Linked DNA regions of Thermopolyspora flexuosa. The protein of the gene in region 1 binds, or shares a complex with, the protein of each later gene. Links are inferred from orthologs where the notes say so. Each region holds a gene or a part of one and is shown in the gene's direction. Other genes may lie near its edges.

The links.
Region 2: the proteins of dnaB (region 1) and dnaG are in contact, whole or in part, in a crystal structure (PDB 2R6A), measured with the Geobacillus stearothermophilus proteins. The link is inferred for Thermopolyspora flexuosa from one-to-one orthologs. Residues at the interface, in WP_033016901.1 of Geobacillus stearothermophilus: Ser13, Glu15, Ala16, Gln18, Glu91, Leu92, Asp94, Ala95, Val96, Pro97, Thr98, Ala99, Ala100, Asn101, Tyr104, Tyr105, Ile108; in WP_049624496.1 of Geobacillus stearothermophilus: Lys456, Leu457, Leu458, Pro459, Ala460, Asn463, Ala464, Leu467, Leu535, Leu536, Ile537, Ala538, Gln544, Glu545, Asp548, Tyr549, His552.

The regions. Positions count from the first base shown.
Region 1 is NZ_VFPQ01000002.1:233,636-240,787, forward strand. What follows is about bases 1,650-4,554. They hold dnaB (replicative DNA helicase), read left to right. Parts: upstream 1,650-2,378; coding sequence 2,379-3,731; downstream 3,732-4,554. Other genes in these bases: FHX40_RS23500 (MATE family efflux transporter), read right to left, coding at 1,650-2,006; FHX40_RS23510 (SDR family NAD(P)-dependent oxidoreductase), read right to left, coding at 3,813-4,554. In the rest of the region: FHX40_RS23495 (APC family permease), read right to left, coding at 1-572; more of FHX40_RS23500, read right to left, coding at 681-1,649; more of FHX40_RS23510, read right to left, coding at 4,555-4,568; FHX40_RS23515 (MFS transporter), read right to left, coding at 4,565-6,010; FHX40_RS23520 (TetR/AcrR family transcriptional regulator), read right to left, coding at 6,068-6,649; FHX40_RS23525 (ABC transporter permease), read right to left, coding at 6,740-7,152. UniProt on the Escherichia coli protein: The main replicative DNA helicase, it participates in initiation and elongation during chromosome replication. Travels ahead of the DNA replisome, separating dsDNA into templates for DNA synthesis.
Region 2 is NZ_VFPQ01000001.1:3,452,803-3,459,965, reverse strand. The notes cover bases 1,457-4,372. They hold dnaG (DNA primase), read left to right. Parts: upstream 1,457-1,938; coding sequence 1,939-3,807; downstream 3,808-4,372. Other genes in these bases: rpoD (RNA polymerase sigma factor RpoD), read left to right, coding at 3,988-4,372; FHX40_RS14655 (M23 family metallopeptidase), read right to left, coding at 1,457-1,800. Also shown: FHX40_RS14660 (NAD(P)/FAD-dependent oxidoreductase), read left to right, coding at 1-792; more of FHX40_RS14655, read right to left, coding at 802-1,456; more of rpoD, read left to right, coding at 4,373-5,082; FHX40_RS14640 (MGH1-like glycoside hydrolase domain-containing protein), read left to right, coding at 5,171-6,439; FHX40_RS14635 (hypothetical protein), read left to right, coding at 6,457-6,948; FHX40_RS26285 (hypothetical protein), read right to left, coding at 6,960-7,163. UniProt on the Escherichia coli protein: RNA polymerase that catalyzes the synthesis of short RNA molecules used as primers for DNA polymerase during DNA replication.

The DNA.
Region 1 (7,152 bases):
AGCGTGCGCAGGCCGAACCGGGCGCCGAGCGCGACGATCCCGGTGAGCAGGGCAAGGATGACCAGGCTCGGCAGGTCGAACCCCTCGACCTGCCCGACGACGCCGGCGAGCGGCGCGGGCACGGCGACATTGAGATCGGTGAGAAACCGTCCGAAGATCAGCGACCACGCGCGCGCCACCACGCTGGCGGCGAGCATCATTTCGAGGATCAGCGACCAACCGATCACCCACGCCCACAGCTCACCGAAAATCACGTAGGTGAACGTGTAGGCGCTGCCGGACGCCGGGATCGTCGAGGTGAGTTCGGCGTAACAGAAAGCGGCGAGCAGGCTGCAAATGCCCGCGATCATGAATGAAAGGATCACGCCCGGGCCCGCCATGGAGGCGGCCTGCCGTCCGGCGATGGTGAAGATGCCGGCGCCGATCATGACGCCGAGTCCGAGCACGATGAGGTCGCGCCGGTGGTAGATCGTGACGAGGCGGTGGCGGGCCCCCGTCCGCTTCCCGGTCGCCTCGCTCGCGGGGAGACGGCGCAGTAATGAGGTTGAGGGGTGGGTCGATTCGCGGCGCAACGGGCAAATCACTCCGATTGGTGACGGTGCGATTTACCCTGCCTCAGCTGCGCGTTTCTGACAAGCCTTTCGGTGTCACGTGCGCGTTGCGCCGTGAAAAAACCTCAGTCACGCGCCGGTGACCAACCACGCGGTACCCCGCGCCCGTGCGGAAAGCGCGATCAAACGTGCGATCATCCAGATTCCCAGCGCCACCCAGAGCGAGACGAGCCCGGTGCCGAGCACGACCACGAGCAGTACGGCGGGCAGGAAGGCCACGGCCGCGGCCACCTGGGCCCAGGCGAGGAAGCGCTGGTCGCCCGCGCCGATGAGCACGCCGTCGAGCACGAAGACCACGCCCGCCACCGGCTGGAGCAGGGCGACGAGCCACAGCACCGCGAGCAGCTCCTCGGTGACCGCGGCGTCGGCGTCGAACAGCCCGGGGATCCACGGCCGCGCCACGCAGAGCACGACGCCGAACACGACGCCCGCGCCGATGCCCCAGGTGACCATGCGGGCGGTGGCGGCCCGGGTCGCCGCGACGTCCCCGGCGCCGAGGGTGCGCCCGGTGATCGCCTGCCCGGCGATCGCGATCGCGTCGAGGGCGTAGGCGAGCAGTGTCCACACCTGGAAGGCGATGCCGTGCGCGGCGACCGGGGCGTCGCCCATGCGGGCGGCCACCGCGGTCGCGAGCGCGAGCACCACGCGCAGCCCGACGGTGCGGATGAACAGCGCGAACCCGGCCGCGCCCGAGGTGCGCACCCCCGCGAGCCGGGGCCGCAGCGGCACGCCCTCCCGCCGCGCCCCGCGCAACACCACGACGAGGTAGGCGGCGGCGGAGAGCACCTGCGCGATCACCGTGCCCCACGCCGACCCGGCGATGCCCCAGCCGAGGCCGAGCACGAACCACGCGTTGAGCGCCGCGTTCAGCGTGAACCCGGCGATCGACACCACGAGCGGGGTGAGGGTGTCCTGCAGGCCGCGCAGCACCCCGGTGCCCGCGAGCACGAGCAGCATCGCGGGGGTGCCGAGCAGGCTGATCCGCAGGTAGGTGACCGCCTCGGCGGCGAGCTCGGGGGACGCGCCGAACGGCTCGACGAGCGCGGGGGCGAACGGCACGCCGAGTACGGCGAGCACGATCCCGATGGCCGCGGCGAGCCACAGCCCGTCGATGCCCCAGCGCAGGGCCTCGCGCCGGTCGCCCGCGCCGATCCGGCGGGCCACCTGGGCGGTGGTCGCGTAGGCGAGGAAGACGCACAGGTTGACGAGCGTGGTGAGCACGGTGCCGGCCACCCCGAGGGCACCGAGTGCGACGGTGCCGAGGCGGCCCACGATCGCGTAGTCGGCGAGGAGGAAGAGCGGCTCGGCGACGAGCGCGCCGAACGCGGGGATCGCGAGGCGCAGGATCTCCCGGTCGTGGACGCGTCCGCCGCCCTTGGGGGCGGTACCAGGCACCCGAGCATTGTGGCCGGTCGCGCGGCGTGCTCTCCACCGGTTTATCGCTCGGTGCGCCCTCTGTCCCCAGGTGTCTCCCCGGGTGCCGCGGGAGGGCCGGCGGCGCCCGGCGGCGGCGTTCCGGCGTGTCGCCCGACTTTCTTTCATCCACAGGCGGTGGATGAAGTTTTCGCAGGTCATCACGGCTTTGTGGATCCGCCCGCCGAGTTATCCCCAGCCTTGTCCCCAGGCTGCCCACACCTGTGGCGCGGAAGCTCACAGGTTATCCACAGCTTCTCCACAGCGGGGCTTTGCCGCGCGCCCGGGGGGTTCGGAAAACTGTCACACCGGTCCGCTAGATCTGGGGGGCGGCCTGTTCGGGAGGGGGTTGAGATGAGCATCGCGGAGCCTCCTGTCTACGACACGTCGTTCGAGCGAACGCCACCCCACAACATCGAGGCCGAACAGTCCGTGCTCGGCGGCATGCTGCTGTCCAAGGACGCGATCGCCGACGTCATCGAGGTGCTGCGGTCCGAGGACTTCTACCGCCCGGCCCATCAGATCATTTACGACGCCATCGTCGACCTGTACGCCCGGGGCGAGCCGGCCGACGTGGTCACCGTCTTCGACGAGCTGGCCAGCCGCGGGGAGGTCACCCGTATCGGCGGCGCGCCGTACCTGCACACGCTCACCGCCGTCGTGCCCACGGCCGCGAACGCGGGCTACTACGCGAAGATCGTGCGCGAGCAGGCGATCCTGCGCCGCCTCATCGAGGCGGGCACCCGCATCGTCTCGTACGGCTACGGCGGGCAGGGCCAGGACGTCGACGAGCTGGTCGACCGTGCCCAGGCCGAGATCTTCAAGGTCACCGAGCGCCGCACCTCGGAGGACTTCCTCCCGCTCTCCGAGATCATGCCCGGCGCGCTCGACGAGATCGAGGCGATCGGCAGCCGCAGCGGCCAGCTCTCCGGGGTGCCCACCGGGTTCGCCGACCTCGACGCGCTCACCAACGGCCTCCACCCGGGCCAGATGATCGTGGTGGCCGCGCGGCCCGCGATCGGCAAGTCGACGCTCGGCCTCGACTTCGCCCGCTCCGCCGCGATCAAACACGGCCTGACCACCGTGGTGTTCTCGCTGGAGATGTCGCGGAACGAGATCACCATGCGGCTGCTGTCGGCCGAGGCGAAGGTCCCGCTGCACACCATGCGGTCGGGCATGATGAACGACGACGACTGGACGCGGCTCGCCCGCCGGATGAGCGAGGTCGCCGACGCCCCGCTCTTCATCGACGACTCGCCGAACATGTCGATGATGGAGATCCGGGCGAAGTGCCGCCGCCTCAAGCAGAAGCACGACCTGCGCTTCGTCATCGTCGACTACCTCCAGCTCATGAGCTCCCCGAAGAAGGTGGAGAGCCGGCAGCAGGAGGTCTCCGAGATCTCCCGTGCCCTCAAGCTGCTCGCCAAGGAGCTGGAGGTCCCGGTCGTCGCGATCTCCCAGCTCAACCGCGGCCCGGAGCAGCGCACGGACAAGCGCCCGCAGGTGAGCGACCTGCGCGAGTCGGGCTCGATCGAGCAGGACGCGGACGTGGTCATCCTGCTGCACCGCGAGGACGCCTACGAGCGGGAGTCGCCGCGGGCGGGCGAGGCCGACCTCATCGTCGCCAAGCACCGCAACGGCCCCACGGCCACCGTGACCGTCGCCTTCCAGGGCCACTACAGCCGGTTCGTCGACATGGCGCACTGACAGCGCCTCCCCACGGGCCGCCCGCGGGGCGCGCCGGGCCCGCGCGCGGGCGGGCGGCCGGGCGTCTCGCGCGGTGCCTGCTCAGGCGGTGGCGCCGCCGTCGAGCACGAGGTCATGGCCCACGGTGAACGCGGACTCGGGGGAGGCGAGGTGGCGGACCGCGGCGGAGAACTCGGCGAGCGAGCCCACCCGCCCGGCGGGCAGCTCGCGCCTGACCCGCTCGGCGCGGTCCGCCTCGGTCTCGCCGGGGCGCAGCGACATCGGGGTGTCCATCGGGCCCGGCGTGACCGCGTTGATCCGCACCCCGTCGCGGATGTACTCGAGCGCGGCGGTGCGGGTGAGCGCGCTGACCGCCGCCTTGGCCGCGCCGTACGCGGCCATGCCGGGCACCCGGAGGTACGGGCCGACGACCGAGCTTACGTTGACGATCGTCCCGCCGCCGGGCTGGGCGCGCATCGCGGCGATCTCGTACTTCATGCAGAGGAAGACGCCGTGCACGTTGGTGTCGAACACCGCCCGCCAGTCCTCCTCCGGCATCTCGGCCACCGGGCCCGCGAACAGCACGCCCGCGTTGTTGACCGCGACGTCGAGCCTGCGGTGCCGCCGGACGATCCGGTCGACGAGGGCGGCGACGTCCGCGGCCCGGCGCACGTCGGCGACGATCGCCTCGGCCCGGCCGCCCTCGGCCTCGATCGCCTTGACGGTGCCGTCGAGCGTCTCCGCGGTCCGTCCGGCGACGACCACGGTGGCGCCCTCCCGGGCGAAGTCCTCGGCGAGGACCCGGCCCGCGCCGGTCCCGCCCCCGGTGATCAGCACGATCCTGTCGGTGAACCTCATCCGGCGACCTCCTTGCGGTGCGCATCGGTGTTCCTGTCCGGGGTCCTGGTGATCGCGGCGAACGCCGCGACGAGGAGGAAGGCGGCGCCGATCGTCCCGAAGGCGAGCGCGTAGCCGCCCGTCACGGCCGCCGCGCCGCATCCGGCGGCGACCCCGCCCGGGCAGCCGAGCGCCGCGGTGCGGGCCGAGGCGATCGCCACGAGTACGGCGAGCCCCACGGTCGGCCCCACCTCCATCGCGGTGTTGATCAGCCCTCCGGCGAGCCCGGCCCGGTGCGGCGGGGTGCCGGACATGCCGATGACCGTCGCCCCGGCGAGGGCGAGTCCGGAGCCGGCGGCGAACAGCGGCAGCGCGACGAGCACGATCGCGGGCCACGGGGTGCCCGGGGCGAGGGTGGCGAGCGGCGGCATCGCGGCCGCCGCGATCAGCAGCCCGGCGACCGTGGCGGCGCGCGGCCCGAACCGGCCGATCGCCCGGGCCGCGGCCGGGCCGGTGCCGAGGACGAGCAGGTTGGGCAGGAACGCGGCGCTGGTCTGCGCCGCCGACATGCCGCGGACCTGCTGGAAGTAGAGCGAGAGGAAGAACATGGTGGCCGCGCTCGCCGCCGCGGTGACCAGGATCACCGGCAGCGCGACCCGACGGGCCCGGTCGACGAGCATGCGCGGCGGCAGCAGCGGCCGGGCCGTACGGGACTCGACGGCCGTGAAGGCGGCGAGCAGGGCGAGCCCGGCGACGGCCGGGGCCGGGCCGGTCGCGGTGAGCAGGCCGTGGCCGAGCAGCACGAGGCCGCCGGTGCCGAGCAGCGCCCCGGGCAGGTCGAGCCGTTCCCGGTCTCCCCCGGCGGCGCCGGGGGAGACCGCCGCGGGGGCGCCGGCGTGGCGGACCGACCGGGACAGCAGGCCGGCGGCGGCGACCGCGACCGGGAGGAGCAGGCACCAGCGCCACGAGGCGACGCTCGCGACCAGGCCGGACAGCAGGCTGCCGCCGACCGCGCCGCTCACCGAGAGCGTGCCCCACACCGCGAGCGCCCGGGCCCGGCGCGGCCCCTCCGGGTGGAGACGGGTGACCAGCGCCAGCGCGGCGGGCGCGGCGAGCGCGGCCCCGGCGCCCTGGGCGAGCCGGGCGGCGAGCAGCACGCCGAAGGCCGGGGCGAGCGCCCCCGCGAGCCCGGCCGCGCCGAAGAGGGCGAGGCCGGCGCGGAGCGTGCGGTGCGCGCCGCGCAGGTCGGCGAGCCTGCCGCCGAGCAGCAGCAGGCCGCCGAACGCGAGGCCGTACCCGGAGCTGAGCAGCGCGAGCTCGCCCTGGGCGAGGCCGAACTCGCGCTGGATCGCGGGCAGCGGTACGGCGAGCAGGGTGATCGCGGCGATCAGCGTGACCTGCACCGCGCCGAGCAGCGGGAAGACGACGCGGTGGGCCCGCGCGCGGGTGGTCGTCGACGTCATCCGGCGTCCTAAGTTACCCGACAGTTCATTCCAGAATCAGCGCACAAAAAGGCGGGACTAGGCGAGCAGGCGCAGCGCCTGCGCGGCCGCGTCCCGCAGCCGGGCCGGATCGGGCGAGCCCTTGGCCATGATCCGCAGCCCCTGGAGCACGACGAGGAGGAAACGCCCCAGCGCCACCGGGTCGCTGTCCGGGCCGATCTCCCCCTGGGCCTTGGCGCGGTAGAGCGCCGAGGTCAGCGCGGTCTCCAGCGCCGCCCAGCTCGACTCGACGAACCGGGTCACGCTCGGGTCCTTCGGCAGCAGCTCGGCCGCGGCGTTGACGATCATGCAGCCCCGCCGCCGGGAGTCCGCGACGCCCTCCTCGGCGTACAGCTCGACCAGGGCCCGGATGGCGGGCAGCGCCGGCCCCGGCCGGGACAGCGCCTCGATCGGGTTGGGGGAGCGGGTCCGCAGGTAGCGGTTGAGCGCCGCCAGGTACAGGTCGTGCTTGTTGCCGAAGGTGGCGTACAGGCTGGCCCGCGCCACCCCCAGGTGCTCGACCAGGTCGGCCATGCTGGTCGCCTCGTACCCGCGCTCCCAGAACAGCTCCAGCGCGGCGTCGAGCGCGGCCTCGGGATCGAACTCCTTGCTCCTCGCCACGGCCCGACGCTAACACTTACTGGAACGATCGGTCAAATATGGCGGCGGGCCACGCCTCCCCGCCGTGGCCCGCCGCCCGCCGTGCCGTACTCACTCCCAGCGGAACAGCCGGACCGCGAGCCCGGCGGCGACGAGCAGCCAGGCGGCGAGCACCAGCACCGCCTCCGCCGGGATCGCCGCGCCGCTCCAGGCGGCGTGCAGCGACTCGCCGAACGGGCCGGTGGGCGAGAACCGGCTGATCACGGCGAGCGCCTCCGGCATGCTCTGCCGGGGCACCCACACGCCGCCGAGGAAGAGCAGCGGGAACATGGCCGCGGCCCCGATGCCGGGGGCGGCGCGCCCGCTCGGCGCGAGCGAGCCGAGCAGCAGCCCGATCGTGTACAGCGTGGCCATGCCGAGCAGCACGATCCCGGCGAAGGCGAACGGCCGCTCGGGGATCCTGGCGTCGAGCACGAGGTGGCCGCCGACGACCATCGCGGTGAGCGCGACGACGCCCATGCCGA
Region 2 (7,163 bases), on another replicon or contig:
ACCGCCGCGGCGGCGCGACAGGCCGGGTGCGAGGTGACCGTGGTGTCGCCCGACCCGGCCCCGCTCTACCGGGTGCTGGGGCCGGAGGTGGGCGGGATCTTCGCCCGGCTGCACGAGCGGCACGGCGTGCGGTTCCGGTTCGGGGCGGCGGTGACCGAGCTGCGCGGCGCGGAGGCCGGCCCCGGCGAGGAGGACGGGCAGGACGCGGGGCGGGGCCTGCGGCCGGGCCGGGTGCGCGAGGCGGTGCTGTCCACCGGCGAGGTGCTGCGCGCCGACACCGTGGTGGCCGGGATCGGCGTCACCCCGAACGTGGAGCTCGCCCGGGACGCCGGGCTCGAGGTCGAGAACGGGGTGGTCACCGACGCGTCGCTGCGCACCAGCGACCCGGCGATCTGGGCCGCGGGGGACGTCGCCCGGTCGTACAACCCGCTGCTCGGGCGGCACATCCGGGTCGAGCACTGGGCGAACGCGCGCAACGGCGGCCCGGCGGCGGCGCGGGCCATGCTCGGCGAGCAGGTCGTCTACGACCGCGTGCCGTACTTCTACAGCGACCAGTTCGAGCTCGGCATGGAGTTCAGCGGCGACATCACCGGGCACGACGAGATCGTCTACCGCGGCTCGGTGGAGGACCTGGAGTTCATCGCGTTCTGGCTGCGGCACGGCACCGTGGTCGCCGCGATGAACGTCAACGTCTGGGAGGTCGTCGCGGACCTGCAGGCGATGATCCGCGCCGGCCGGTCGGTGGACGCCAAGCGGCTCGCCGACCCCGAGGTGCCGCTCGCCGAGGTCTGACCCCGCCGGTCACTGCTGCTGCGGGGTGAGGATGATCTCCTCGGGCTTCTTGGTCCGCTTCGGCTTGGGCTTCGTGGTCGGCTGCGGCGTGGGCCGGGACCGCACCGGCTGCTGCTTGCTCGCGCACAGCACGGTGCACGGCGGGGTCGCGCCGAGGCGCTTGCGCAGCGCGAGCATCTCCCTGCGCGGCGAGTAGGTGCGGTTGCCGTCGTACCAGGCGTCGAGGTAGTTCCACGGCTTGACCATGCCGCGCCGTACCCACCAGTAGTCGGCGGGGGCCTCCCAGGAGACGGCGAAGTAGAGGTTCGTCGCCTGGCCGGCGGCGTTGCCGCTGTTGCCGACCCGGCCGAGCACCTGCCCGGCCTTCACCTTCATGCCCGGCTTGATGCCGCGGGCGACCGAGTCGAGGTGGCCGCCGAGGTAGCGCACGCCGTCGACGCCGATGATCGAGACGAACTTGCCCTCCCGGTCCTGGCCGCGGTCGGTCGCGGGCGACCAGCGGTCCACGGTGTTCACCTCGTGCACGGTTCCGTCGACCGGGGCGACGAAGCGGCAGCCGCGCTTCGCCCAGATCGTCGTCTTGGGCAGCACGAGCAGCTTGCGGGCGTAGCTGACCTTGCACCCCTGGACCGGGAACACGTAGGTGTAGTCGGACAGCTTCGGCGGCGGGATGCGGACCGGGCCGTCGCCGGTCACCCCAGGGGTGGGTAACGGCGTGGCGCCGGGCGCGCCGGTCTCCCGGCCGGGGATCGCGGCGGGCTCGCCGGAGGGGGAGGGGGCGGCCGACGGGTTGGTGCGGAAGCTTTGGCCCTCCCCGTCGTTCGCCGCGTCAGCGGCCTCGTCGTCGGGCTCGGGCATGGCGGCGGGCGCCGGGGTCGGGTCGAACTCGGCCGCGGCGGGGTTGGTCGGCGGGATCGACGGCGCGCCGAGACCGGGCACGCCGGGCCCGGTGCAACCGGCCGCCAGCAGCACCAGCCCACCCAGGGCCGCGACTCTCCCCGAACGCATCGAAACCCCCGCCACTTCTGTACGGTTCGCTAACTCTTCTTTGTAACGGACGGTTCGTCCACATACGACCGGATATCACAACCGATTGGTTGCGGTACGGCATCGCTGAGGCGCATGCCGGAGCAATACACTCACTGCGTGGCCGGGCGCATCAGTGACGAGGACATCGCTCTCGTACGGGAGCGCTCACCGATCGCCGAGGTGATCGGTGAGCACATCCAGCTGCGCAACGCGGGAGGCGGCAACCTCAAGGGCCTGTGCCCGTTCCACGACGAGAAGACCCCCTCGTTCAACGTCACCCCGTCGCGGGGCTACTACTACTGCTTCGGCTGCGGCGCGGGCGGGGACGTCATCACCTTCGTCCGTGAAATCGAGCACCTGTCTTTCACCGAGGCGGTCGAGCGGCTCGCCCAGCGGGCGGGCATCAAGCTCCGCTACGAGCAGGGCGGCTACGTGCCCGGGCGGGAGCAGAGCGAGCGCACCCGGCTGGTGGAGGCGCACCGCGTCGCCGCCGAGTTCTACGCCGAGCAGCTCGCCTCCCCGGAGGCCGCGGCCGGGCGGCGGTTCCTCGCCGAGCGCGGGTTCGAGCGGGCCGACGCCGAGCGGTTCGGCGTCGGGTACGCGCCGCAGGCCTGGGACGCGCTCTCCCGCCACCTGCTCGCCCGCGGCTTCACCCCCGCCGAGCTGATCAAGGGCGGGCTCGCCCGGGACGGGCGGCGCGGGCCGATCGACCGGTTCCGCGGCCGGCTGCTCTGGCCGATCCGCGACATCACCGGCGAGGTGATCGGCTTCGGCGCGCGCAAGCTCAACGAAGCCGAGGACGGCCCCAAGTACCTCAACACCCCGGAGACCCCGATCTTCAAGAAGGGCTCGGTGCTGTACGGCATCGACCTGGCCAAGCGGGAGATCTCCCGGCGCGCCCAGGCCGTGATCGTCGAGGGGTACACCGACGTGATGGCCTGCCACCTGGCGGGCGTGCCCACCGCGGTCGCCACCTGCGGCACCTCGTTCGGCGACGAGCACATCAAGATCCTGCGGCGGATCCTGCTCGACCAGGACGAGTTCCGCGGCGAGGTGATCTTCACCTTCGACGGCGACGAGGCGGGGCGGAAGGCCGCGCTGCGCGCGTTCTCCGGCGAGCAGCGCTTCGTCACCCAGACCTTCGTCGCCGTCCAGCCCGACGGGCTCGACCCGTGCGACCTGCGGGTCAAGCAGGGCGACGCGGCCGTGCGGGACCTGATCGCGAGCCGCGAGCCGCTGTTCGCGTTCGCCATCCGCAGCACCATCAACCGCTACGACCTCGGCACCAACGAGGGCAGGATCGCCGCCCTGGACGCGGCCGCGCCGATCGTGGCCGCGATCAAGGACCCGGCGCTGCGCAAGCGGTACGCCGTCGACCTCGACCGGTGGCTGGGCCTGCTCGACGAGCAGCTCGTGCTGCGGCGGGTGCAGGAGGCGGCCGGCCGCGGCGGCGGCCGGGGGCGTACGGCGGGCCGCGCCGCCGCCCGGCCGTCCCGTCCCGCGGCCGATGCGGCGAACCCGGCCGCACGGGTGGAGCTGGAGGTGCTCAAGCTCGCCGTACAGCGCCCGGCGCTGCTCGGCCCGGAGTTCGACGCGCTCGGCGCCGGAACGTTCACCGTGCCGGAGTACGCGGCCGTCTACGAGCTCATCGCCGCGGCCGGGGGCACCGCCGCGGCCGGCCCGGGCGGGCAGCCCTGGGTGGACCGGCTGCTCGCCGCCACCGCCGACGAGCGGCTGCGCGCCCTGGTGACCCGGCTCGCGGTCGAGCCGATCGCGGTCACGCCCGAGGGGGAGGAGCGCTACGCCTCGGCCACGCTCGCCCGGCTCGGCGAGATGGCGGTCACCCGCGTGCTGGTCCAGGTGAAGGCGCGCATGGAGCGGCTCAACCCGATGGAGCAGCGTCAGGAGTACAACCGGCTGTTCGGCGAGCTGGTCGCGCTCGAGCAGCAGCGCCGGGTGCTCCGCGAGCGCGCCACGGGCGCGTAAAAAATTACCCTTTCCATTTTCGAGATCGATTAAACCTTGATCCGATCTCGATTTGGTAAGGGTGGTCGTCTTACCTCACGTGACAAAAATGGGTCTGCCGTTTTGCCGTACTTATAGCGCAGACTGTGTTGCGTGGGTGCATCGGTGCTGCCAACGAGTGGGCCTCCGGCGGTGGACCGGATGGCCGATCTGATGGCGAGAGGAAGGGAACGCGGCGGGGTCACCGTCGACGACGTGGCCGCCGCGCTCGACCGCTCCGAGCTTCCGCCCGACGAACTCGACGGCGTCGTGCGGATGCTCGCCGACAACGGTGTGGAGGTTCTCGAGCCCAACGAGGACGACTCGCTACGCGCCGAGGAGGACGACCTCGGCAGACGGGCACCGACCAGCGATCTCGTCCGCATCTACCTGCGGGAGATCGGCCGGGTGCCGCTGCTCACCGCTGAGGAGGAGGTGGAGCTCGCCAAAGCGATCGAAGCGGGGCTGTTCGCCGAGGCCCGGCTGTCGGCCGCCGATCATCCGTCCCCGGAACTGGAGGAGCTGGTCTGGGAGGGTGAGCGCGCCAAACAGCGCCTGATCGAGGCGAATCTGCGGCTGGTCGTCTCGATAGCGAAACGGTATGTCGGGCGCGGCATGCTCTTCCTCGACCTCATCCAGGAGGGCAATCTCGGCCTCATTCGCGCCGTCGAGAAATTCGACTACACCAAGGGCTACAAGTTTTCCACGTACGCCACCTGGTGGATCCGGCAGGCGATCACCCGGGCGATCGCGGACCAGGCGCGGACGATCCGCATTCCCGTGCACATGGTCGAGACGATCAACAAACTCGTCCGGGTGCAGCGGCAGCTCCACCAGGATCTCGGCCGGGAGCCCACCCCCGAGGAGATCGCGGTCGAGATGGACATGCCGGTGGAGCGGGTCGTCGAGATCCAGCGCATCGCGCAGGAGCCGGTGTCCCTCCAGTCCCCGATCGGCGAGGAGGACTCCGACCTCGGCGACTTCATCGAGGACGCCGACGCGGTGGTGCCCATGGAGGCGGCCGCGTTCATCATGCTCCAGGACCAGCTCGACGACATCCTCTCCACGCTCTCGGAGCGGGAGCAGCGCATCATCCAGCTGCGCTTCGGGCTCTGCGACGGCCACCCGCGGACGCTGGAGGAGGTCGGCCGCGAGTTCGGCGTCACCCGGGAGCGCATCCGGCAGATCGAGTCGAAGACCCTCGCGAAGCTGCGCCACCCCACGCGCGCCCAGATGCTGCGCGACTACCTGGAGTGACGCAGGCGCGTAAAACCGAAGGTCACGCCCTCAAGGGCGTGACCTTCGGCCCTTGTTCCGCGGCCCTGCCTGCGGCGACACTGGCCGTATGGACTATCGGCCCGCGCTCGACGACGGGGCGCTCGGGCGGGCCGCCGTGGCGGTGCTCGACGCGAACTGGACCGGACAGGTCACGCTCCCCGCCCCAGGCCTCTATCCGCACCAGTGGAACCTCGACTCCACCCTGGTGGCGGCCGGGCTCGCCGCCCGGCACGACCGGGCGGTGCGGGCGCGCGCCGAGCTCGCCGGACTGCTCGACGCGCAGTGGCGCGACGGCATGCTGCCCCACATCGTGTTCCGGTCCGGCCGCTCCGACGGCTACTTCCCGGGGCCGTCGGTGTGGCGGTCGGACGAGTGCCCCGACGCGCCGCCCGGCATCGCCACCTCCGGGCTGACCCAGCCGCCGCTGCAGCCGTACGTGGCGTGGCGGATCTGGCGGCGCCGGCCGTGCGCGGAGACCGCCGCGTTCGTGCGGCGGGTGTGGCCGCGGCTCGCCGCCCAGCACCGCTACCTCACCGACAGCCGGGACCTCGGCGGGGGCGGGCTCGCCGCGATCGTGCACCCGTGGGAGTCGGGCATGGACGACAGCCCGGCCTGGGACCGGCCGCTCGCCGCGCTGCCGTTCCCGGAGGCGGGCAACGCCCACCTCGACCGGTACGTGTGGCTCGCGACGCGCTACCGGGACGCCGGGTACCGGGCGGGCTACCTACGCGACGAGCACCCGTTCGCGGTGGAGGACCCGCTGTTCAACGGCGCCTGGCTCGCCTCCACGTGGGCGATGACCCGCCTGGCCGAGGTGGCCGGGGCGGATGCCAAGCCGTACGAGGAGGCGGCGGAGCGCATCCGGGAGGCGCTGATCGAGCGGCTGTGGCACGACGGGCGCGGGTTCCTCGCGCTCGACCTGCGCGCCGGCGGGCCGATCCCGGTGGGCACCGTGGGCGGGTTCGCGCCGCTGCTCGACCCCGGCCTGCCCACCGACGTGGTCGACGCGCTCATCGACCTGCTCGAGTCGCCCCGGTTCATGGGCACCACCGGCTACCCGGTGCCGAGCTGCGAGGTGCGCGCGGCCGAGTTCGACCGCACCCGCTACTGGCGGGGGCCGTCCTGGGTGAGCGCGAACTGGCTGGTGTGCCAGGGCGCGCTCACGCACGGGCGGGCGCCGCTCGCGGCCGGCGTCACCGCGGCGACGCTGCGGCTGGTGCGCCAGGCCGGGTTCCGCGAGTGCTTCGACCCGTTCGACGGCTCCGGCCTGGGCTGCCGGGACTTCTCCTGCTCGGCCGCGCTCACGCTGGACCTGCTCACGCCGATGGCGGTCTGAGCGGGTAGCGTCGCACCATGCGCCTGTTCCGTTCGCGGCTGCCCGCCGCCGCCCGCGCCGCACTGGGGATCGAGCCGGGGGAGCGCGTGCTCGCGCACACCGCCACCGCCGACGGCGCGTACCTCGTCGCCACCGACCGCGCCCTCCACCTGCCCGGCGGGCCGCGCCTGCCCTGGCACCGGGTGGAGCACGCACGCTGGGAGGAGACCGTCCTCGTCGTGACCGGCACGGACGGGGCGTCCCACCGGGTGGCGGTGCGCGAGCCGGGGCTGCTGCCCGAGACGATCAAGGAGCGGGTCACCGCGTCGATCGTCGCCAGCCGTCACGTCACCCTGGGGAGCCGGGGCGGGGTGCGCCTCGTCGCCCGCAGGGTCGTCGGGGGAGACGGCCACGACGCGGTCCTGGAGTGGAACCTCGTCTTCGACGAGGGGCTGGATCCGGGGGATCCGGGGCTGCGCGCCCTCGCCGAGCAGGCGCTGGAGGAGGTACGGCGCAGCCTCGGCGTCTGACCCGGGCGGGGTCAGTCCTTGCCCGCCTCGGGGGTCGGCGCCACGATCTGGCCCGAGTCCTCGCGCCCGGCCGAACCGGCCTCCGTACCACCGCTCGTGCCGCTCGACGTCGCGCCCGCGGTGCCGCTCGTCGGGGTGACGATCGGCCCGGAGTCCTCGGCGCCGGTGCCGCCGGGCTCCTTGGCCTCGCCCGCGGAGGCGCCAGGGGTGCCCCC